3 regions of the Lactiplantibacillus sp. ME-2 genome follow, and region 2 is predicted to be linked to each of the others. Evidence: predicted binding sites of a transcription regulator. Region 2 holds the regulator's gene; each other region holds the start of a gene.
What was found. Region 2 encodes NrdR, which represses ribonucleotide reductase genes. Its sites were predicted from a motif close to ACACNATATATNGTGT; they were not measured.
Positions count from the first base shown of each region.

Region 1 (7,824 bases), on a different contig from region 2:
CAGCTTGCCGAACGAGTGTATAGGTGGCGGCGCTCACTTGAACGGGGTGTTGGCCCGCCGCCTGGTTGATTGCCATGACCTCAGAAACAGTCCGGTTGACAGTCAAGCGGTCTTCATATTGGTCGATAAGATCGCAAGCAACTTGTAGGTACTGGTCACTATCACTACCAAAAAGGGTCAAATCAATGTCGGTACCGAGCGCGTGATGAGCTTGGTGTCGACGCTGCTGAGCGAGTGCAGGAATTGCTGTCTCGCCATTATAAGCTAAAGTTGTCATAAAACCAGTCCTATCTTTCATAAATGTCAACAAGTTCAGCAAACTGAACATTTATTCCCGCTCAGTTAGAAGTAGGCACAATTAAATCAGTTTCCCTGCACAGTGATCTAATTCGTGTTGAATAATTTGTGCTGTGAAGTCGTTGAATCGTTGTTGTTGCGGTTTAAAGTGTTGATCTTTATATTTCACCGTGATTTGGTGATAGCGGCTAGTCGGACGTTCACCAGGTAAGGACAGGCAGCCTTCCTTAGTCTCGTAAGTGCCGTGATGATCAATGATCTTTGGATTGATCATTGCAATTGCAAAGGGACCGAGTTGCACGACAATAATTTGTTTGTTGACCCCAATCATATTCGCGGCCATTCCAACGCAATTATCGGTGTGTGCGGCGAGGGTATCCAGTAAATCAGTCAAGACTTGAGTGTCTGCAGGGGTTGCTAAGTCAGCAGGGACACTAAGCGCGGCGGGATCATGCACAATTGGTCGAATCATTTGATGTTCCTCCATTGATTAGTCACATTAATTTAATTATAGAGAGCACGGTTGACAGAAGCAAGCCGTTCGCTAGTTGTCAGGCCCTAAAAAACACACCACACTCACACAAGTCAACGTGCAAATGTGGTGTGGCCTTCAATTAGTACGACAATTTAAATGTTGGCGTTAAGGTGCCCGCCTTTAAGGCGTCATTAGTTGTGGTGGGAACCTGGTTGTGTTCAGGCTGCCAATTTGGATCTTTAATCAGTGCGATATTAGTCCCTTGATAATTCATGGTCATTTGATTAGCGTCGTTGAGGGTCAGTTTTGCAACATTGTGATCGATTGTGAACGTGGCACGTGTATCACTTAACGTTAACGTTGCGCGACTACGAATGGGCGTATGTCCGCGTCGGAACCAAGCAACTTGATGATTGGTACTGAGGTACAGACTCATTGCTGGTCTAGCGCTGACCCAGCGACCTAAGAAATCCCGAGTCGTGACTGAGCGAACGGCGCTGACTTTTGATGTTGCTGGTTGAACGGTGGGCGTTTGTGTGTCAGTGGCAGAATGGCATCCTGTCAGTAGCCCTGTCAACAACAAGCCGACGATTATTCCCCTGCTTTTTTGCATAATTATTCTCTCCTCCAATGTCCACATCCCTCAATGAGGACTTAATTTCATTATAGCGAATCCGCCGCATGAGTTAAACAAAATAGTCATAAGTTAATCAGTTTACAACAACTTGGTTGTGTTCAGCTTAATTTTTAACGAATTAAAATTCGGTTTATGGCGTGTGAAAAATATTGAAAGCAAGCCGTATCAAGGTTGGTTCGGTAGTTAACGAGATTGATTAAATATTCTGATATTAGATAAAAAACAGTATAAAAAATATTTTTTGAATATTCCAAAGACGCACTAACCGGACGATTAAAGCGATTTGGTGTACACAACTGAAGGTGACAGTTAATTTTGGCAATGGGCAAGTTAATGGAAATGAGCTACTATATATAGTATTGATTCAAACAGAACGCACTATCAATTGTATTCAATCAATGACTTTGAAAAGTGGGGAATTAAGATGCTAACAACGACAACTAACGATATATTAGACCAATTACGGCCACTGACCGTCACAAAGCGGGGTGGCGCACAAACGCAATTTCATCCGTATAAAATTGACTTTGTCTTACGACGGTTGTTAGCGACTGATGACGAGGTACGGGTCGTCAAGCAGGCCCTTGTTGCCCAGTATCAAGATGCTGACAACATTGATACTCGGGAGCTACGTAGTACCATGATGCAGATTTTGAATGCGCAAGGCCTGACCGCGGCAGCTAAGGCATATCAGGATTACTTTGAAGCTGAACAGCAGCGGTTTGCGGCAGCAACTAATGTTCAAGGACGGATTGAAAAGTTGTTTGAGCGCGATGCCAGCGTTGTGCATGAAAATGCAAATAAGGATAGTACGATTTTTAACACGCAACGCGACTTAGAAGCCGGTGCTGCAAGTCGCGCCATGGGCTTGAAGATGCTACCAGATGTCGTGGCTAAGGCGCATCTGCGTGGCGATATCCATTGGCATGATCTCGATTATTCACCAGTCACGCCTGAAACGAACTGTTGCTTGATTGATTTTGACGGCATGTTCAAAAATGGGTATAAGATTGGGAACGCCGAAGTTGCCTCACCCCGGTCGATTCAAACGGCCACAGCGCAAATGGCGCAGATCATTGCCAACGTGGCTTCATTACAGTATGGTGGCTGTTCCGCTAACCGGGTCGACCAATTATTGGCTCCCTATGCGGCAATCAACTATCAAAAACATATGACTGATGCGAAAAAGTGGGTCCCTGCTGATCAGCGGGAAGCTTATGCGAAAGCCAAAACTAAAAAAGATATCTATGACGCGATGCAAGCCCTTGAGTATGAAATCAATACGTTATATTCGTCACAGGGCCAGACGCCGTTTACCACGGTCAATTTTGGTTTAGGAACTAGTTGGATTGAACGAGAAATTCAAAAGGCGATTCTCCAGATTCGAATCAAGGGACTCGGTAAGGAGCACCGAACTGCGATTTTTCCTAAATTGATCTTCACGATGAAGCGGGGGTTAAATTTAAGTCCGAATGATCCCAATTATGATATTAAAATGCTCGCGATTGAGTGTTCGACCAAGCGGATGTATCCCGACCTTTTAATGTATGACAAGATCAAGGAATTAACGGGGAGTTTTAAGACGCCGATGGGGTGCCGGTCCTTCTTACAAGGTTGGCGTGATGAAAATGGTGTCGAGGTAAACTCGGGCCGGATGAATTTGGGCGTGGTGACAGTCAACCTGCCACGAATCGCGTTAGCCGCACATGGGGACCAACAGTTGTTCTGGGAAATCTTCGAGGAACGGATGGCGACTTGTCATGAAGCACTCGCGTACCGTATCGAACGAACGAAGGAAGCTAAGCCGGAAAATGCCCCACTCTTATACATGTATGGGGCGTTTGGTAAGCGGCTACCAGCAGGTGGTAATGTCGATGAGCTCTTCAAAAATCAGCGGGCGACTATTTCACTGGGATACATTGGAATTTATGAAGTCTGCACGACCTTCTTTGGTCCGAACTGGGAACAAGACGAGCACGCGTTAGCTTTTGCGGAGACCGTGGTGAAAGCGTTACGGGATAAGTGTGCGCAGTGGGCGGCTGAAAGTGGCTATCATTATAGTCTGTATTCAACGCCGGCTGAATCGTTGACGGATACGTTCTGTCGTGACGATATTGCGAAGTTTGGCCGGATCGCAGATATTACGGATAAGGAATATTACACGAATAGTTTTCATTATGATGTCCGTAAGCACCCGACGCCCTTCGATAAATTAACTTTGGAGGAACGTTTTCCACAATATGCGTCAGGCGGCTTTATTCATTATTGTGAATATCCTAATTTGACTCAGAATCCTAAAGCCTTGGAGGCCGTCTGGGACTGGGCCTATGATCATGTCGGCTATTTGGGAACGAATACGTCGATCGACCAGTGTTTTAAGTGTGGGTTTAAGGGTGAGTTCAAGGCCACTGCCCGTGGGTTCGTCTGTCCAGAATGTGGCAATCACGACCCTAAATACTGTGATGTTGTTAAGCGGACGTGTGGGTATCTAGGTAACCCACAACAACGACCAATGGTACATGGTCGCCACGTTGAAATCGCGTCCCGTGCTAAAAATATGTCTCCGGAGATGATTAAGAATGCCGCGCGCTACGAAAGGACCAAACAATCCGATGCCCAAAGAATGGCTGGCAGAGGACTTAAGTGAACAATATGTTGCTGATTATAAGGCATTTAACTTTGTTGATGGGGAAGGAATCCGCTGTAGCTTGTACTTGAGCGGCTGCCCATTCCACTGTCCAGGCTGTTATAATGTGGCGGCACAAAATTTTCGTTATGGACAACCGTATTCACAAGAATTGGAAGATCAGATTATTGAAGACCTTGGGCAAGATTATGTGCAAGGGTTGACGTTGCTAGGTGGTGAACCGTTTCTAAATACTCAAGTCGGCATTCGGATTTGTGAACGCATTCGCTCCGAATTTGGACACACGAAGGATATTTGGTCGTGGTCAGGTTATACTTGGGAAGAATTGCAACAAGACTCTGAGGATAAACTGAAGATGCTATCATTAATTGATATCTTGGTAGATGGGCGCTTTTTACAAGATAAGATGGATCTCTCGCTACAATTTCGGGGGAGTTCCAATCAACGTATTATCGACGTTCCTAAGTCGCTAACAGCTGGTAAAGTCGTCATCTGGGATAAGTTGGTTAAGTGAAATTAAGACTGGTAAAAAGAGCGTTATGACGAGGTCGTCACGACGTTCTTTTTTGTTACGGTCAATATAACGGTTACATATAACCCTTAATAATTTTTTTAATTAAAGTCTGTAACTATGTCTCGATATTTTAGTTAAAAGCGGTTATACTTTACAGGAGTTGTCAATTTATATTGACATAAAGAAATCATTAAAAGCGAGGCTTCATGAATGTATCGTTTTTTTGTTCAACCCCAAGTTGATCACAGCCATCGAGCTGTTTTTGGTTATGAATTACTGTTACGTAAAGAGATGAATGGTCACTGGGCCGTTCCGAAGTCGTTCACTGAATTATCATTAGATAAACAAGCTGAATTATTAGAACAACTTGCTAGTCAATTGCAGACGAAAGCGACTAATCAGGTGTTAGCCCTTAATTTAAACCGGCAACAAGCTGAGGACGACCTGATGTTAGGGACGATCATTTACCTAAAAAAAAGGTTGAATCCGGCCGCGCTGACGATTGAGTTGACAGAATGTCCTTCATTAAACGAGATTCAAAAATATAGTCTCTTTTTCCACCAACATGATATTAAATTAAGCATTGATGACGTGGGGACGGGCACGAACACGTTTGAGAATATTCGCCACGCACTACCGTTTGTTGATCAAATCAAGTTTGCGATGCAAAACTTACGGATGAGTGGGCAAGCGGAGCGCATTCCTCATGAATTAGCATTTTGGCGTGATATTGCTCAGTCTTACCATCTGGAATTTATTCTGGAAGGTGTCGAAGACCAGGGTGATCAAAAGATGGCCGAACAACAAGGTATTGAATGGCACCAGGGTTACTATTATGGGAAACCGCGGTTAGTCGATGATGGTCGGCAATTGGTCAACGGCGGATGCTGAGAAAGGATCCTTACGATGACATGGTCTAATTGGCGAATTTCGCCGTTCGTAACGAGTATTTTCTTTATATTAGGTGTTCTAACACTTTACTGGGTCCTCTTTAATTGGATTACGACGTGGTTTCATGCCCGTCACATTAACATTGACGATGATACCGTCAATGCTTGGCACGGTGTGATTTACATGTTGGTCTTTGTGTTTGTCATGCAACTGTCGGTCGTCGGTAAAGCAGATAGTTGGGAGTTTGTTAACTTTCACTTGATTGCCGTCGTGTTCTGCTCGTTTTTTTTGAATATTCGAATGCCGTATTATTCATTGTTACCTGTGGTCATAGTGTACATGGTTTTCGACCAGTCGATTTTTTACTGGGAATCGTGGAGTTACGCCGTCGTGTTCGTGCTATTTTTCTGGAGCATGAATTATCTACGGCTGTGGGTACCTAAGCATCGGTATCCTTGGCTATATTACTATGGCGCGGTCGCTTTTTACGGCGGAATCTTGTGGGGCCTGATCAAGCTTAAATATTCGCTGGATTGGGACAATACTTTACAAGAATATGGCTACTTAATGATTTTTGCAGGATTATTGTACGCCTACGTTAATATGCTGACCCAAGATAGTGAGATTAAATTACGGTTGGCCCAGTTTGCGAGTCACGACGCTTTGACTGAGACTGAGAACTTTGCCGCTTACACGGAACATATCAAATATTTATTCGATGATAGTGCCAAGAACAATCTCAACTTATCGATGATGATGTTCGATATTGATCACTTTAAGCACGTTAATGACACGTACGGTCACCTTGCAGGGGACCGCGTTTTGCAAGAAGTTGCCGCCACGGTCACGACGGTCTTGGCCGCCAATGACGAGAAGGTCAAGCTGTATCGCACCGGTGGTGAAGAATTCAATGTCCTGTTTCCCGGTTATGATCTGGCTAGTACAAAAGTGATTGTCCGTCAGGTCTTTGAAGCAGTCAATCATCTCGTTGTTAAGTATGAAGACGAGGAAATCAATGTGTCGATTTCGGTTGGTGTCTCGACACTGCATCAAGCCGATGGTAGTCCGATTGATTTGTACAACCGTGTTGATCAGAACCTCTATTTTTCAAAGCGGCACGGGCGGATGCGTGTTACGGTTGAATAGTGGCTGAGATTAAAAATAAATAACGTTGACTTGTTGAGCTCCCGGAATAAAAGCCGGAAGCTCTTTTTTGCTCGCAATCGGTCTGACTGAAATTGTAGGCCTAACCGTCATTGCCTGATTGACGTATTGGGGAAACATGATGTCAAATCTACAAGATTGATTGAGTGCGACATTGGGGTTATGGTGGCCAATTTCAGCTATTTAGTAGCATCGTTCGTTAATTGAGTTTACGAATTAACGCTAACAGATGTAAACCTTAATCGAAACCGTTAATTATGCTGGCATTCTAGTTTAATTATGGTATGGTTTATGTTGTAAAGATAACAGTCAATGACTTAAACTAATTGACTTACATATTAAAGAAAACAAGTTTTTTACGTTACGTTTGTTAAGGTTATTTAAATACGAATGGTTGCCAATTTATAAAGTAAGGAAGTGAGAAGTGTGCCAGTGGTCATTAGCTCATTAATTCCCGTAGTTGCGCCGGTTAAACGCCAAGTGATCAATGTGACGACCCTTGCAAATACGGTTCACTTATATGGGTTACTAGGATTTAAGCAGCAAATTATACCGGCAACGGATCAAATTGTTGCGCCCTTTGCTGGGGTTATCACAGCCGTGGCAGCCAATCAACGGTTAATTGGCTTTCGAGCGGCCAACGGTCTGGTGGGCTGGCTACGGATTGGTCAATTAACCAGTGCTTTGGAATCGCCTACATTTAAGTTCAACGTTAAACCGGGTGACTGGGTGGTTGCTGGGCAGATGTTGGTTGAAGTGATTTCACTACTGACACAACGGCTCCAACCAGTTAAAACGACGGTGGTATTGACGATTAGACATGCGGTTGTTCGTGTTCGAGAACGGTTGCTGGCAGCAAGTAATCAAGTCGATCCGATGGGAACTGTTATCTCAGGTATTACGACCAGTATGGCTGGTAATCATCGGGTCGCAACGATCGGGCCACCCCAAGGTAATTAATTGTTTGACAATAAGCAATCGACGTCCTAGATACGGGGTGTGTCTAGACGTCACGCTTCGACGCAGCCCATTGAATGGGCAGTAGTGGCTGAGGTGTGCGTTTTAATAACGCAGTTAGGGGCAGTGCTGGACGCATGAACAGTACTGGTTCACAAGGTCGCCGTACTAGGAGGTACGGCGTCGCTGATGTTATAAGGTATTAAGATTAAGTAGTTGTGGGTAGCAGTAATTGGTCAGCG
Region 1 covers NZ_JAKZEQ010000005.1:8,553-16,376, forward strand. The annotation lists gene MMY95_RS02715 (FAD:protein FMN transferase) at 1-277, opposite strand, end outside; gene MMY95_RS02720 (peptide deformylase) at 359-769, opposite strand; gene MMY95_RS02725 (lipoprotein) at 912-1,385, opposite strand; gene nrdD (anaerobic ribonucleoside-triphosphate reductase) at 1,834-4,056, shown strand; gene nrdG (anaerobic ribonucleoside-triphosphate reductase activating protein) at 3,989-4,570, shown strand; gene MMY95_RS02740 (EAL domain-containing protein) at 4,781-5,461, shown strand; gene MMY95_RS02745 (GGDEF domain-containing protein) at 5,477-6,607, shown strand; gene MMY95_RS02750 (PTS glucose transporter subunit IIA) at 7,052-7,585, shown strand.
Region 1: the regulator NrdR is predicted to act here: its motif matches at 1,754-1,769, upstream of nrdD (anaerobic ribonucleoside-triphosphate reductase).

Region 2 (7,824 bases):
TAATAGCCGTACCACGTAATTGGCGACGTTGTTTCTTAGTCTTACCATGGAAACGATGACTAGTAAAAGCGTTGGCGCTCTTAATCTTACCCTTAGCAGTTACCTTGAAACGCTTTGCAGCAGCGCGGTTTGTCTTTTGTTTTGGCATAATCAATAATCCTCCTAGAAATTACTTATCTGTTTTTGGTGCTAGTACTAGGAACATACTCCGTCCATCCATCTTAGGATAGGCTTCGACCGTAGAAAATTCCTTAGTAGCTTCAATCATTCGATTTAAGACTTGGCGACCAATATCCTTATGGGTAATAGCGCGGCCCTTAAACCGGATGGAGACGCGAACCTTGTCACCTTTTGACAAGAACTTTTCAGCATGTTTCAGCTTCGTGTTAAAGTCATTGGTGTCGATAGCTGGGCTCAAGCGGACCTCTTTGATGCTGACCACTTTTTGCTTCTTACGGGCTTCCCGATCCTTCTTTTGTTGCTCGAAACGGTACTTCCCATAATCCATAATTCTGGCCACGGGTGGTTTTGCTTTCGGCGCAACCAATACTAGATCTAAACTAGCGTCTTCAGCAATCTGCATTGCTTCTTGTCGTGACTTGACACCTAATTGTTCACCATCGCTGGCGATCAAACGTACTTCGCGAGCACGGATGCCGTCATTAACCATTGAATCCTTAGCTATGGTAATTCACCTCCGAAATATTTTAGAGAAATTCACAAAAAGAGCGGGCGCATAGTACGCCCGCTCAACCCCGTTAATGGGAATCAATTCATCGTTCATCTGCCCGATGACTCTGGTCACCAAGGCGAGAAGCGGGTGCTTCTGCTTTTTTTCTCAACTCCAATATATTAACAAGAACCACGGCCCTTGTCAACCCATCAATCAATATTGATGCCATTGGCTGTTAATTATTTGCTTGCACCACGACTGTAATGCTTGATTTCTTGCGTGATGGCACCAATGAACATGTCAACGGCTTCGGATTCAGTCCGTTCTTCACCGTACTTCCGAACTGAAACACTCCCGTTAGCAACTTCTTGGTCACCGACAACTAACAAGTATGGAACCTTCTTCGTTTGTGATTCGCGAATCTTGTAACCCATCTTTTCGTTACGGTCATCGATACTTACCCGAACACCTTCAGCTGCCAAACGACGACGAACGGTTTCAGCGTAGGCACCGTGCGCACCATTGTTAACTGGGATGATTGTTACTTGCTTAGGTGCTAACCAGGTTGGGAAAGCACCCTTGTAAATTTCAGTTAAGTAAGCGACGAACCGTTCCATCGTTGAAACAAGACCACGGTGAATCATAACTGGACGATGTTCTTCACCATCAGCACCAACGTACTTCAAGTCAAAGCGTTCTGGTAACAAGAAGTCCAATTGGATAGTTGATAAGGTTTCTTCACCACCAAGGGCCGTCTTAGTTTGAACATCCAACTTAGGACCATAGAAAGCAGCTTCACCTTCAGCTTCGAAGTAATCCAAGCCCATATCATCCATAGCGGACTTCAACATCTTTTGACTGCGTTCCCACATAGCGTCATCATCGAAGTACTTTTCCTTGTTTTCAGGATCACGGTAGCTCAAACGGAACCGGTAATCAGAAATGTCAAAGTCTTCGTATACTTCAACCATCAAACTCAAGATTTTTTTGAATTCTTCTTCAATTTGATCCAACGCAACGAAGGTATGACCATCGTTCAAAGTCATTTCACGAACCCGTGATAATCCAGTTAAGGCGCCAGACTTTTCGTAACGGTGCATCATGCCGAGTTCAGCGATCCGCAATGGTAATTCACGGTATGAGCGAATGTGATGGTTGTAAATCTGGATATGTGATGGGCAGTTCATCGGCCGTAATTCCAATTGTTCGCCGTCACCCATGTCCATTGGTGGGAACATGTCCTCACGGTAGTGGTCCCAGTGACCAGATTGCTTGTAAACGTCCAAGTTAGCTAAAACTGGCGTGTATACATGTTGGTAGCCATTTGCAACTTCCTTGTCGATAATGTAACGTTCGATTTGGCGACGAATCGTTGCACCATTTGGCATCCAGTAAGGCAAGCCATTCCCGACCTTAGGATCAACGAAGAATAAGTCTAATTCGTTACCAATGACCCGGTGATCACGTTCGCGGGCTTCTTGACGCCGCTTGAGGTCAGCATCTAAGTCTTTTTGCTTTAAGAAGGCCGTCCCGTAAATCCGTTGTAACATTGGATTGCTGGACTTACCTTGCCAGTATGCACCGGCAACGGATAATAACTTGAAGACCTTGACTTTCCCCGTTGAAGCTAATTGGGCACCGTCAGATAAATCAACGAAGTCCCCTTGCTTGTAAACAACGACTTGATCATTGTTGGCGGCGGCACGTTCGTTAACTAAGTCTTGTTGGTAAGGGTTGTCACCAACTAAAGCTAAAGCGTCAGCCTTTGATAAGACTTCGCGTTCGATTGGTAAATCTTGTTTGATAATTGCAGCCATCTTATCACTGATGGCTTCCAAATCATCTTCACTGACTTGTTTACCGTCTTCGTCAGGATTGTCGGTATCAAAGAAGAAACCGTTGGCATTCCCTTCACCACTCCCAAAATGAATGTTAGGGAATAATTGTTTAACCGCGTTAGCTAATACTTGGGCAGCCGTTTGCCGTAAAACATTGAGGCCGTCTTCACTATCAGCAGCGATAATTTCGATACTACCATCGGTTGTCAGTGGTTGGCGATAGTCCACGATCTGATCGTTGAACTTACCAGCAACCGACCGTTTAGCCAATGAAGGACTAATTGACTTTGCAATTTCTTCCGTCGTTACGCCGGCATCAAATTGCTTTTCAGCACCATCTGGGAACTTAACATTAATACTTGCCATATACTTGACACTCTCCTTAAAATTTACCCACTCACCAAAACACCGCGCCGGGACGACAAAAAAGTCCCTAATGCCAGACTGAACTAGCATTAGGGACGTCATTGACGTGGTTCCACCCGATTTTTCAGTGTCATCAAAGACACTGACTCATTAGCGCTAATAACGGAAGCGTTCCGGCTCAATTGAGCATGTTCACAAAAGTGGTATCTTCGTAAACCCGGTCCAAGACTTCCAGAACAAGGTCTTGGTCTCTGCAATCCATGGTAAACAAAGCGTGTCTTTTGCATCTGTTTTCATTAAACCACTTTTAAACTAAAAGTCAACTCTTGATTTTAAGCATCGGGATTGAGTCGTCGATTACGACCGACCATCTCAATCTCACTCGCAAGGTAACGTACCCGTTGCATGATTCGCTGCGCTTTGACTGGTTCTTCATCACCCTTTTGTGAGAGCGTCAAATAACCATCTTGCAATTCTTGCATCGAAAAATTAGACGAGAAACAAGTTGGCAGTTCCTCCTGCATTCGATACTCCAGAATAACCCCGAGCACATCGTCCCGAATCCAAGTCGACGAAGCATCCGCACCGATATCATCAATCATGAGAATCGGTGCCCGTTTAATCGCATCGACCTTATCCGCCGACGTATTGTTACTAATTGAGCGCTTCATCTCGACCGCAAAACTCGGAAAATGAATCAAGGTCGTATTGAAACCCTTAGCTGCCAACGCGTTCGCCATCCCACCGAGTAAATAAGTTTTACCGACACCAAATGAGCCGTAGAGATATAAGCCCCGGTGAAAACGCTTGGGCGCTTGTGTATAGGCATCAATAAAATCAAGTGCTGCCATTAATGCTGTCGCCCGGTCACCATCTTGATCATACGTCTTTAAGTCCGCCGTCTGAATATTTTTCGGCATGCTGATTGATCGAACCCGCTGTTGCAATGCGTGAGCAGCTTGCTGTTCTTGCATTTGTGGTGTTGGCTGATAAGCAATGTCAATCAAGTGATTACTCATCACTAATGTCGGCTGATACCCAGGTGCTTGAGTTGGCTCGTGCCGCGCAATTTTACGTTTCTCTTCACAAAATTCATATAATTTAGCCGCTGAACGTTCTAGCGCATCCGAAGATAATTCGTTTTGATGAGCAGCTAAAAACTGGCGAACATCTGGATCTTGGTACACAGCTGTCATTAACGCCTCATACCGATGATTCAAGTTTTTCCGATTCATTAACGTCCGGAGTGTTTCTGAGATATTCTCCATGTTTTAGTCCTCCTTTTCCGAATTTGTCTCAAGCTTTGCTAGTCGATCAGCAAGCTGTTTGCGTTGGGCAGCAGTAATTTGTTTACCGGTCTGAGCTGGTTGCTTACCACTCTCAGTCTGTTGCTGTTGTTGGGCCCACTTTGGCATAATCTCCTTACGCGTCGGTCGATTGTTCTTGCGCCGTGTTGGTGTTGATTTCGGCTGTTTACGTTGCTTCAAATACATCAAAGCCGCTTCCGGCGTCGTAATGCCGTGTTGTTGCCAATCATTGGCGACTGTTTCTAGCAAATTACGATTAAGGGCAGCTAACTCCCGATTTTGCAATAAGTAGTAGATCACCATGTTGATGACGGCATTGGGTAATACCCCCCGACCAATTAAATCATGAACTAGTCGGTTCTCACCGCTCGTCACAAAACCATGTTTCTCCTGCTTCAAAGCTGATAAAAAGTCATACGGCGCTGTCTGCTTAGCATACGTCACGAGTTGCTGCTCAGCCGTTGAGAGCTGTGCTGAAGCCTTGTTATCCTTAGTGGTCGTCGTTGCAACCGTTGCTTCCGTAGCGACCTGCTGACTCGAAACTGCGGGCCGTTCATAGCGCCGCGCAATCAATAATTTCAATTGATTTTCATCAAACTGACCCGTTGTTAAACTAGCCACTTCACTGATTAACTTAGCCATCTCAATCTCACTGATGCCGTAGACCCGACTTTCCGTAATGATCAGTTGCCGTGAACTCGCAACCTGTTTGAGATCAACATAGTTCTGCTTTAAAATTTGCCCCAACAGTTGCCAGTCAAAGTCATCGTCACTGAGCACGGGCGAGTGATCCTCGGCCGGTTCATTGGCCGCCAATTGGGCGCGCACCTTTTGCACTGAAAGAGGTGGCGTCGTAACTTTTTGACTATCAACGTGAAACACATCTAAGATATTTGCCGTCACGTCTTTGGCAGCCGTCAAGTCAATCGGCTGTGCTGCAAAATCGCCAGCAAGTTGTTGATAACGTAACTCACCGACCGTATCTAACAATAGGACACTCAATAGATCATCCGCAAAGAATTGTAACGCCAGTAATGGTGCTTGTAATTGATAAATGTACATGGCACCCAATTCATCTTGTTGATAATAGCTGCGCAACAAGCCAGTTGCTTCAAGTTTACGCCGAGCCGCTAACACCGTCGGCAAGTCCACATTTAGGATGCCCAGCAGTTCCGCGTGACTGCGTCGATTGCTCAGCTCATTCTCGCTACTCTGTAAGCTACGTAACGCCGCGTACAAGCTATATGCCAATGGCCCCATCAGTGGCAAGTATAATTCCGCCAATACAGCTTGTTGCGCCGCACTGAGCGCTGGTGCTTGCGGGACCACTAACCCAGTTTTGGGTGTTAAGGGTTCATCATTTGGCATGTTGTTCACCATTCTTTTTCACTAATCTTTTTTTCGTTTAGGTGCGTGGGTCGTCTTCGCTGACGGTTTTGCCAGTTTGACCTTATCACGCTCCATCATATCTTGGAGTTCATTCAAGAAGACGTGCATATCCTTGAATTGCCGGTAAACACTGGCAAAACGAATGTACGAAATTTCGTCAATATCTGCCAATTGCTCCATGACATACTCGCCGATAACTTGGCTTGAAATTTCATTTTCGCCCAGTGACCGGACCTTATTTTCAACATCATCAACGACGCCCGTCATGGTTTCCATGCTAACGGGTCGTTTCTCGGCCGAGCGAATAATTCCGCGCAAGACTTTTTCACGATTGAATTCTTCGCGGGCACCATTTTTCTTAATGACTAATAATGGCGTGGCTTCGACCCGTTCAAATGTTGTGAACCGGAACCCACAGTTTTCGCATTCCCGGCGCCGTCGAATCACGCGACCATCATCAGTTGGTCGACTGTCAACCACGCGGGAGCCATTATGATGACAATGTGGACATTGCATAGACTTCTCACCCCTTGTAACAACTAACAATCAGTTTTTCTTTATTTAGTAATAGTTTTCAGCCATTTTAACACGGCTGCTTTAGTTTTATCAATGTTGGCCCCGTTATCAATGACAACGTCAGCCCTTGCGACCTTCTGTGCAAGTGGCATTTGGCTGTCAATTCGTGCCTGAGCCGCCTGTTGCGATAAGTGGTTACGCGCCATCAACCGCTGCAATACTACGGCGGGTGATGCCGTCACAACCAACACTTGATCACAAACATGTTGCCAGCCACTTTCAAATAACAACGGCACATCTAAAATAATTGCGTCGGGCTGTTGCTGGTTCGCCGCGACAATCGCTTCGAACATCGCGTACTGAATCGGTAACCGTGTAATTGCGGTTAAGGCTTGTAAAGCTTGAGCATCGTTAAAAACCAACTGGCCAAGCCATGGCCGATTCAGCCGCCCGTCTGCCAGCACTGCTTGCTGACCAAAGTGCGCCACAATCTTTTGGGTCGTCGGTTGGCCTGGCCCTTCAACCTGCCACGCAATTTTATCCGCATCAACGATTGGTAGCTTAGTTGCCAGCAGCTTAGAAACAGTCGACTTACCAGTGGCAATGCCACCAGTCAATCCAATCAACTTTGTCATCTTGATCACCTACAACCGTTGTTCTAACGGGCAAAAATGGGTCCCTCGCTGTGCCACTTTGATTTTCTCAATAATCGTGCCACACCGTTCGCAAGGTTCCCCTTCACGACCATAGACGTGTAAGTGATTTTGAAACTGACCGGCCTCACCAAATGCCGTTGAAAATGAATGAACAGTGGTGCCGTGACCTTTAATTGCCATCGCCATTTCATCAATAATGTTTTGGCGCAATGTTGCAATCTCATCAGTAGTTAGTGAATTAGCAGGCCGCATTGGATGAATCTTACTCATCCATAGCGTTTCGTCCGCATAAATGTTCCCAATACCCGCAATCTTACTTTGATCCAATAATAGTGGCTTGATCATCTTTTTCGACTTGCCAAAAGTGGCCGTCATATAAGCCAGTGTTAACTGTTCAGCAACGGGTTCCGGGCCAATTGTCCGCAATCCCGCCACCGTGTTTTCTTCACCGGTCGGCACGAGCGTCATTCGCCCGAACTTACGCGTATCGTTGTACAGCAAATCACGATCATCGGTCAGATGGAAGATCACGTGCGTGTGTTTACCTTGATCTTCACCACGCGGTACAACATTATACTTGCCTTCCATCCGCAAATGCGACACCATCGTCAGACCATTGCTAAAGCGAAACAATAAATACTTCCCCCGCCGATCAATGGTCTGGATCGTTTGGTTGGCTAAACGCTGTTTGAAACTATCGACATCATTATTAATAATTTTCGGCCAAAAAACCTCGATACTAGCAATCGTTGCCCCGCTAACCAGACGATTTAAGCCGCGACGAACAGTTTCAACTTCAGGTAATTCAGGCATGGTGGTTCCCCCTATTTTGCATCGTACCAAGTATCACCGTAGTGGCTCTCAACCTTTAACGGTACGGCTAACTGTACGGCGGAATCCATCACGCTTGGCACTAATTTTTCTAAAACTGGAATTTCTTCTTTTGGCGCTTCAAAAATCAATTCATCATGAACTTGTAACAGCATGGTTGCTTTCAAACCCGCAGCCTGTAACTTATCTTGCATCTTAATCATCGCAATCTTGATAATATCAGCCGCACTCCCTTGGATGGGGGTATT
Region 2 covers NZ_JAKZEQ010000007.1:57,797-65,620, forward strand. The annotation lists gene rpmI (50S ribosomal protein L35) at 1-148, opposite strand, end outside; gene infC (translation initiation factor IF-3) at 170-670, opposite strand; ribosomal protein L20 leader region at 715-838, opposite strand; gene thrS (threonine--tRNA ligase) at 913-2,877, opposite strand; gene dnaI (primosomal protein DnaI) at 3,210-4,145, opposite strand; gene MMY95_RS04080 (DnaD domain protein) at 4,149-5,552, opposite strand; gene nrdR (transcriptional regulator NrdR) at 5,574-6,089, opposite strand; gene coaE (dephospho-CoA kinase) at 6,131-6,724, opposite strand; gene mutM (bifunctional DNA-formamidopyrimidine glycosylase/DNA-(apurinic or apyrimidinic site) lyase) at 6,734-7,558, opposite strand; gene polA (DNA polymerase I) at 7,570-7,824, opposite strand, start outside.

Region 3 (7,824 bases), on a different contig from region 2:
TTGTCGCGTTTGCGAATATTATGCCACAGGGAAATCATCAGACGACTTCAATTGACTTAATGCGGTCAAGCCAATCGGCGCCATCCGGCATTATGGACACGGTCTTTGTGCACCTATTTGAACAGGCGCGTGATGATGGCTATGCCTATTTCAATATGGGAATGGCCCCGTTATCCGGTGTAGGGGTTTCACGCTACAGTTTTATTCAAGAAAAAATTGCTCATTTAATTTACGAATATGGCTACCAGTTATATGGTTTTCAGGGATTACGGTCGTACAAAGAAAAGTATGTGACCGAGTGGGAACCGAAGTACATTGCGTACCGAAAACGTAATTCACTAATCTTCACCATTTTACAATTGCTACAAGTCGTTAATACCCGGGTGCACAAGTCTGAGCGGCACCGGCCAGTATGGTTGTTGAAACGATTGAAATAACTGAATAGTATGTCATAAAGTAAGTATCGTTAATGACATAGCAAAATGCCCCATCACTGCGAGAAGCAATGATGGGGCATTTTATGATGACTTTAGAATTCAGCCGACTAATATGATGAGGGCTGAACTAATTGTGGCAGAAGCACTAGAGCTGTTTTGCGTAGGCTAGATTATTTAGTTCGTATACTTAGGCGGTAACACATGTTTGAAATCATGGAAACCAGCGAAAATTTCATCAAGATCATGCCCATTAATGAATAGGTCGAGGTTAGCCTCGGGGGCAAACCCTAAATCGGCGGTCTTTTGTAGCATGGCGACTAGATCGTCGTAGAAGCCGTCGATGTTGTAGAGCGCAATCGGCTTTTGGTGAATATCCATTTGACTCCAAGATAACATTTGTAAGAATTCTTCAAAGGTGCCAAACCCGCCAGGTAAAACGATAAAGGCGTCAGCGAGGTGAAGCATCTTTTCCTTGCGTTCGGTCATCGTGCGCGTTTCGATAAAAGTCGTGACGTCCTTAAATGCAAGTTCTCTTGCGACCAGAAAATGCGGGATAATCCCGATAACGCGGCCACCAGCATCCATAGTTGCTTTGGCGACTTTCCCCATTAAACCATGGTCGCCACCGCCATAGACGAGTTGGTAATCATTAGCGGCCAAGTATTGACCGAGTGCCACCGTTTTGTCACTAAATGCGGGATCTAAACCAGAATTAGACCCACAAAAAACACAGATATTATGAATTGCCATTCTAAACTACCCCCAAGATAAAATTTTCTAGCAAAAATGCGGCCCGGATAGGCGCCGCATTTTTGTGAACTAACGTGTTGATTAATCGTCTGGATTACCAATATCGTAGTCGGTGTCTTGCATTGCTTCAACTTGACCCAAGCGGTAACCATTCCCAACTTGTGAGAAGAAGTCATGGTTAGAAGTCCCCGTTGAAATCCCGTTCATGACGACCGGGTTAACGTCTTCCGCAGTATCTGGGAAGAGGGCATCTTGGCCGAGATTCATCAAGGCTTTGTTGGCGTTATAACGACTAAAAGTCAAGACTTCATCAGACCAACCAATTTGATCGTAAACTAAATGAATGTAGTTTTCTTCATTCTCATAGAGTTTGTATAAGAAATCGAACATCCAGTCTTTAAATTCTGCCTGCTGCTTTTCAGAACGGTCTTTGAAGCCTAATTGGAACTTATAACCAATGTAAGTGCCATGGACACTTTCGTCCCGCAAAATCAATTTAATGATTTCGGCAACGTTTGGCAATTGATTGTGCCCCAAGTAGTACAGTGGCGTATAGAAACCAGAATAGAACAGGAAAGTTTCCAAAAAGACGTTCGCAACTTTTTGCTTCAATGGATCTTCGTCGATGTTATCGTAAAGCTTGTAGATCCATTGGGCTTTTGCTTGCAAGAATTCTTCACTGTCACTCCAGTCAAAAATTTCATTAATTTCGTCCGGCGTATTCAATGTTTCAAAAATTGTTGAATAACTCTTTGCATGAACAGATTCCATGAATTGGATGTTATTCAATACGGCCGTTTCATGTGAGGTTAAGACGTTGCGGCGAAGTGCTTGCAGACCGTCTTGTGATTGTAACGTATCCAGCAGCGTCAAACCGCCGAAAACGTGTCCCACGACCCACCGGTGATCATCATCTAATTCACGCCAGTCTGCCATGTCGTTGGAAACTGGAATCCGGGTGTCTAACCAAAATTGTTCGGTTAACTTTTCCCAAGTACTTTTATCAATTGCATCTGAAACTCGATCCCAGTTAATTGCCTTATAGTTGCCATTACTGAGCAGTTTTTGGTAGTAAGCCAAGTCTGTTGCCATTTGTTATCCTCCTAGAGATCTAAGATACTAAATTACGCAGCTTTCACATTCGTTAACACCGACTTCGCCATCGTCGTCCGTAAAGGTCCGAATATAATAAATCGATTTGATCCCTTTGCGGTAGGCGTAGTTCCGTAAAATGTTTAAGTCCCGCGTGGTCATCTTATCAGTGCGACCATCTTTCCATTCGTATAAGCCAGCTGGAATAGTTGACCGCATGAAGAGGGTCAAGCTCATTCCTTGGTCAACGTGTTGTTGAGCAGCCGCATAGACATCGATAACTTTACGCATATCAGTATCGTATGCTGACTTATAATAGTTAATTGTATCATTAGATAGGTAAGGAGCGGGATAATAAATCTTACCAATTTTCTTTTCTTGTCGTTCTTCGACCCGGTTGATGATTGGGTGTAGGCTGGCAGTCGTATCGTTGATGTACGAGATTGACCCATTTGGGGCGACAGCCATCCGGTTTTGATGATAGAGGCCATCACGCATAACGGCTTCTTTGAGGGCTTCCCAATCAGCTTTGGTTGGAATGAAGATACCGTCAAACAGTGCAGCGGTCTTGTCATATTTTGGTTGCCAATCTTGGGTGGTGTACTTGTCAAAGTAAGAACCATCGGCATACTTGGATTTTTCAAAGTTAACGAAGGTTTCGTGACGTTCACGCGCAATTTCGTTAGAAGCTTTTAAGGTCCAGTAGTTTAAGAGTAAGAAGTAGATATTGGTAAAGTCAACGGCTTCTTTACTGCCGTATTCCATCTGATTCTTCGCGAAAAAGGCATGGAGCCCCATGGCACCTAATCCAATGGTATGGGCTTGACGGTTCCCTTTTTGGATGGAAGGAACGACGTCGACGTTAGAGTGGTCAGTAACAAAAGTTAACGCGCGCACCATGGCTTCAACAGAATGTCCAAAGTCTGGAGAGGTCATTAAGTTAACAATGTTAGTCGAACCAAGGTTACAACTAATATCAGTTCCCAACTTCTCATACTGTTGTTGGTCATCAATTAATGATGGGGTTTGCACTTGCATCACTTCTGAGCACAAGTTACTCATCACGATTTTACCGTCGATAGGATTTTCGCGGTTCGCGGTATCAATGTTGACGACGTATGGGTAGCCAGATTCTTGTTGTAACTTGCTGATTTCATTTTCAAGGTCACGCGCCTTGATCTTAGTTTTACGGATGTTCGGGTTCTTAACCATATTGTCGTATTCTTTGGTGATATCGACATATGAGAACGGTACCCCGTATTCGCGTTCAACGCCGTAAGGACTGAAGAGATACATATCAGCGTCAGCCTTGATCAACTCGTAAAACTTGTCGGGTACGGTGACACCGAGTGAAAGCGTCTTGAGCCGAATCTTTTCGTCGGCGTTTTCCTTCTTAGCAGAAAGAAAGGCAATAATATCTGGATGAAAGACACTAAGGTAAACGACCCCGGCACCTTGACGTTGACCTAATTGGTTAGAGTAGGAGAAACTGTCTTCTAATAATTTCATGACGGGTACGACCCCACTAGCAGCGCCATCGATATGCTTGATTGGATCACCGGCACCCCGTAAGTTGCTGAGGTTAATACCGACCCCGCCACCGATCCGAGAAAGTTGTAACGCGGAGTTAATCGTCCGGCCGATTGAGTTCATATCATCGGTCGATTGAATCAAGAAGCAAGAAATCAATTCACCACGCCGGGCCCGACCAGCATTGAGAAAACTGGGAGTGGCTGGTTGATAACGTTGGTGAACGATTTCGTCGGCCAGGTCCATCGCCAAGTCTTCATTACCATCAGCAAAGTAGAGGGCGTTCATTGCCACACGGTCAATAAAGTTTTCCAAGTAATAGTCGCCATCATCCGTCTTTAAGGCGTATTGGGCATAAAATTTGTAAGCCGCCATAAACGTCTTGAAGTGGAAGTCTTGCGACCGCAAGTAATCGTAAAGTTTTTCGATAAAGCTAAAATCATACTTATCAATGGCAGGGGTTTCCAAATAGTCGTGTTCACGTAGGTAGTCAAAGCGCGCCTTAAGACTATCAAATTTCATCGTGTTCGGTTCAACATTTTGTTCAAGGAAAGCGGCAAGTGCCTCCTGATCCTTGTTGAGCGGAATCTGATTGTTAACGGGAATATTGATCTCATTATTTAAGTCGTAATACGTGACGTCTTTTAAATCTTTTAAGGTCATAAGGAATCCTCTTTCTATCAGTATAATTGTGGCTGGCAAAATCGACGACCCACAATCAGTAGGTTGATGATTGTGGGTCGTTTATCATATTTTAAAGGGTAAACCAGCTATGTAACCACGCAAAAAAGCGTGAACAAACTAAACAGCTAATTGTTTTAAAGCATCAGGACGGAAGCCGGCAATGCTGTCTTCGCCATTGATTTCAACGACCGGAACAGCATGGAAACCTTGATTCTTCAGGTAATCGACGTATTCAGGATTCGTATTGATGTTCTTCTCTTCAAAGGCAATATTGTGCGCCGTGAGGAACTTCTTAGTCATCTTGCATTGCATGCAGTTGTTTTTAGTAAATACAGTAACTTTTTTCATTTTTCATCATCCTAACTCGTTTTTCTGATAAATTTAGTATACAACATGTGGTGAAAAAAACAATCAAAAAACACAACATCTAGGGTGTGGTAAAAATCACAAGCCCTAGATGTTGTGTTAGTGTCAGCTTTTAACCGACTAAAAAGTTTTTTAAATTATTTGTGGTTCACTCGCTGAATCAGTTATCATAGATATAGACCAGAAATTTAGAGGAAAATAAATATGACCAACTATTATTATACACACAATCCGGATATTGTGCATGATGAAAAGCAATGGAATTTTGAAATTTTTAATCACTCGTTTAAATTTACGACGGACAACGGTGTCTTCTCCAAGCGTACCGTGGATTACGGCTCACGAACACTACTTGCAGCGTTTGATCCAACTGATTTGCCAGCGGGCCCAATGCTAGATTTGGGAACCGGATATGGTCCCATTGGGATGGCGCTCGCGTATCAATCACCCGAACGAACGGTTGATATGGTCGATGTGAACGAGTTAGCGCTAAGCTTAGCGCGTAAAAATGTTGCTTTGAACCAAATTACGAATACCAATATTTTTACGTCTGATGTCTATCAACAAGTGACCGCGACTAATTACGCGGCGATTGTCACCAACCCACCGGTGCGCGCAGGTAAGGCAGTGGTGGATGCGATGTTAACGGGGGCCGTTTCACGGCTAGTCGTTGGTGGAACACTCACCGTCGTTTTACAGAAAAAGCAGGGCGCACCATCTGCGAAGAAATTGATGCAAACGACCTTTGGTAATTGTCAGGTGATTAAGAAGGACAAAGGGTATTACATCCTACAAAGTGTAAAGGAGGGATAGTCGTGACGGAACCAACAGCGGAAGACTGGATGCAAGAAGCATTACATGAAGCGCGGATGGCCTACTTAATTGGCGAAGTGCCGATTGGGGCCGTGATCGTTCACCAGGGTGAAATTATTGGCCGTGGTCACAATTTACGGGAGCATGGTCAGGATGCAACGATGCACGCGGAAATTATTGCGATTCAGGAAGCTTGCGAATATTTGCATAGTTGGCGATTAGCCGATTGTCAGCTATATGTCACCTTGGAACCATGTTTGATGTGTAGTGGGGCTATTATTAATGCACGGCTACCTGAACTCTACTTTGGTGCCCGTGATCCCAAGGCTGGCGCCGTTCGTAGTTTGTATCAGGTGATGGATGATACCCGGTTAAATCATCAAGTAACGGTTCATGAACGCATCTTGGCACGTCCGGCCGGCGAGATGTTGGAAAACTTCTTCCGTGGGATTCGTAAACGGAAAAAGGCGGCTAAAAAAGCACGACGTGAAGCTGCTGAAAAAAATTAGGCCGATGGCTGGTAATTGTGGCGCAAATCATGTATTATAGTATTTGCCGCAAGGCCAAAAGGCAAGGGTGGATTTACGAATCGTGTCAGGTCCGGAAGGAAGCAGCACTAAGTTTGCTTCATCTTGTGCCTTTTGTTTTTATGAAATGTAACAGCTCTTAGCCATTCGGTTGAGAGCTTTTTATTTAAATTAAATATTGAGTGCTAGTTTTGAACGTGCTGATAGGTTGGTTTATTTTTATTTACCTATTATTATAGTAGTAATACGTTATTTGGGTGATGCTTTTCAGGCTGATAGTTAAAGCCACTGCTTGTTGAAGGAATAACCAAACGCCTAACAAAGGTGGTTAAAGGCCTGGGCATCGACTCGTTGGCAAGTGCGCTTAGATGCTTAATTTGCATAACCGACACTGATCGTTAGTGGAAGCAGCACAACCAGGAAGCTAACTGTTCAGGACGTTTAAACAATGGCTTATAATAAGTAATGATAACCAAAGTATGACTGATGTAAGAAAGGAAGAATCGCATGTATCGGGCACTATATCGGGTTTGGCGTCCCCAACGCTTTGATGAGATTGTCGGGCAACAGATGATTACCCAGACACTAAAAAATGCCATTATGACCCACCAGACGAGTCATGCGTATCTGTTTACCGGTCCCCGGGGAACTGGGAAAACGTCGGCAGCAAAGATTTTTGCCAAGGCAATTAACTGTCACCATCTTGTTGATGGGGAACCTTGCAATGAATGTGAGACTTGTACGGCGATTACCAAGGGGCAACTAAATGATGTCATCGAAATTGATGCGGCTTCTAATAATGGCGTGGAAGAGATTCGTGATATTCGGGACAAAGCGAAGTATGCTCCAACGCAAGCGGATTATAAAGTCTACATTATTGATGAAGTTCATATGTTATCGACTGGCGCGTTTAATGCGTTGCTCAAAACGCTAGAAGAACCCCCGGCTAACGTTATATTTATCTTAGCGACAACGGAGCCCCATAAGATTCCATTAACGATTATTTCACGGACGCAACGGTTTGATTTTCGGCGGATTACAGCTAAGGATAGCTACGATCGGATGGTGTACATCCTCAATGAGAAGGATGTGACCTATGATGAAAAAGCGCTACGCGTCATTGCAGCGGCTGCTGAAGGTGGAATGCGGGATGCTTTAAGTATTCTGGATCAAGTAATTTCGTTTGGAGATAACACGGTTACGTTGGATGATGCGTTAATGGTGACGGGAAGTGTGACCAAGCAGTTGCTGGCTAACTATGTCAGTGAGGTCACCGACCATGATACGAAGCCGGCACTAGAGACGATGCGACAAATCTTACAAGAAGGTAAAGATGCGAACCGTTTCATTGAAGATTTGATCAGTTATACGCGTGACGTGTTACTCTATCAACAGGCCCCTGAAATGGTCGATAGTGTGGCGATGGGCGAGGATGATCAACAATTTGAAGCATTTGCCAAGCAAATCGATGCTGAAGTCCTGTATCAAATGGTCAAGACGTTGAACGATATTCAACAACAAATGCGGTTCACGACGCACCCCGACGTTTATTTAGAAGTGTTGACGGTCAAGTTAGCTCAGTTGGATGGTCAAGCGGCCGTTCAACCGGTAGCTGCGGCAACGGT
Region 3 covers NZ_JAKZEQ010000017.1:18,602-26,425, forward strand. The annotation lists gene mprF (bifunctional lysylphosphatidylglycerol flippase/synthetase MprF) at 1-437, shown strand, start outside; gene MMY95_RS07815 (TIGR00730 family Rossman fold protein) at 612-1,187, opposite strand; gene nrdF (class 1b ribonucleoside-diphosphate reductase subunit beta) at 1,269-2,279, opposite strand; gene nrdE (class 1b ribonucleoside-diphosphate reductase subunit alpha) at 2,307-4,472, opposite strand; gene MMY95_RS07830 (redoxin NrdH) at 4,611-4,841, opposite strand; gene MMY95_RS07835 (class I SAM-dependent methyltransferase) at 5,064-5,672, shown strand; gene tadA (tRNA adenosine(34) deaminase TadA) at 5,675-6,181, shown strand; RNA gene ffs (signal recognition particle sRNA small type) at 6,229-6,326, shown strand; gene dnaX (DNA polymerase III subunit gamma/tau) at 6,707-7,824, shown strand, end outside.
Region 3: the regulator NrdR is predicted to act here: its motif matches at 4,912-4,927, upstream of MMY95_RS07830 (redoxin NrdH).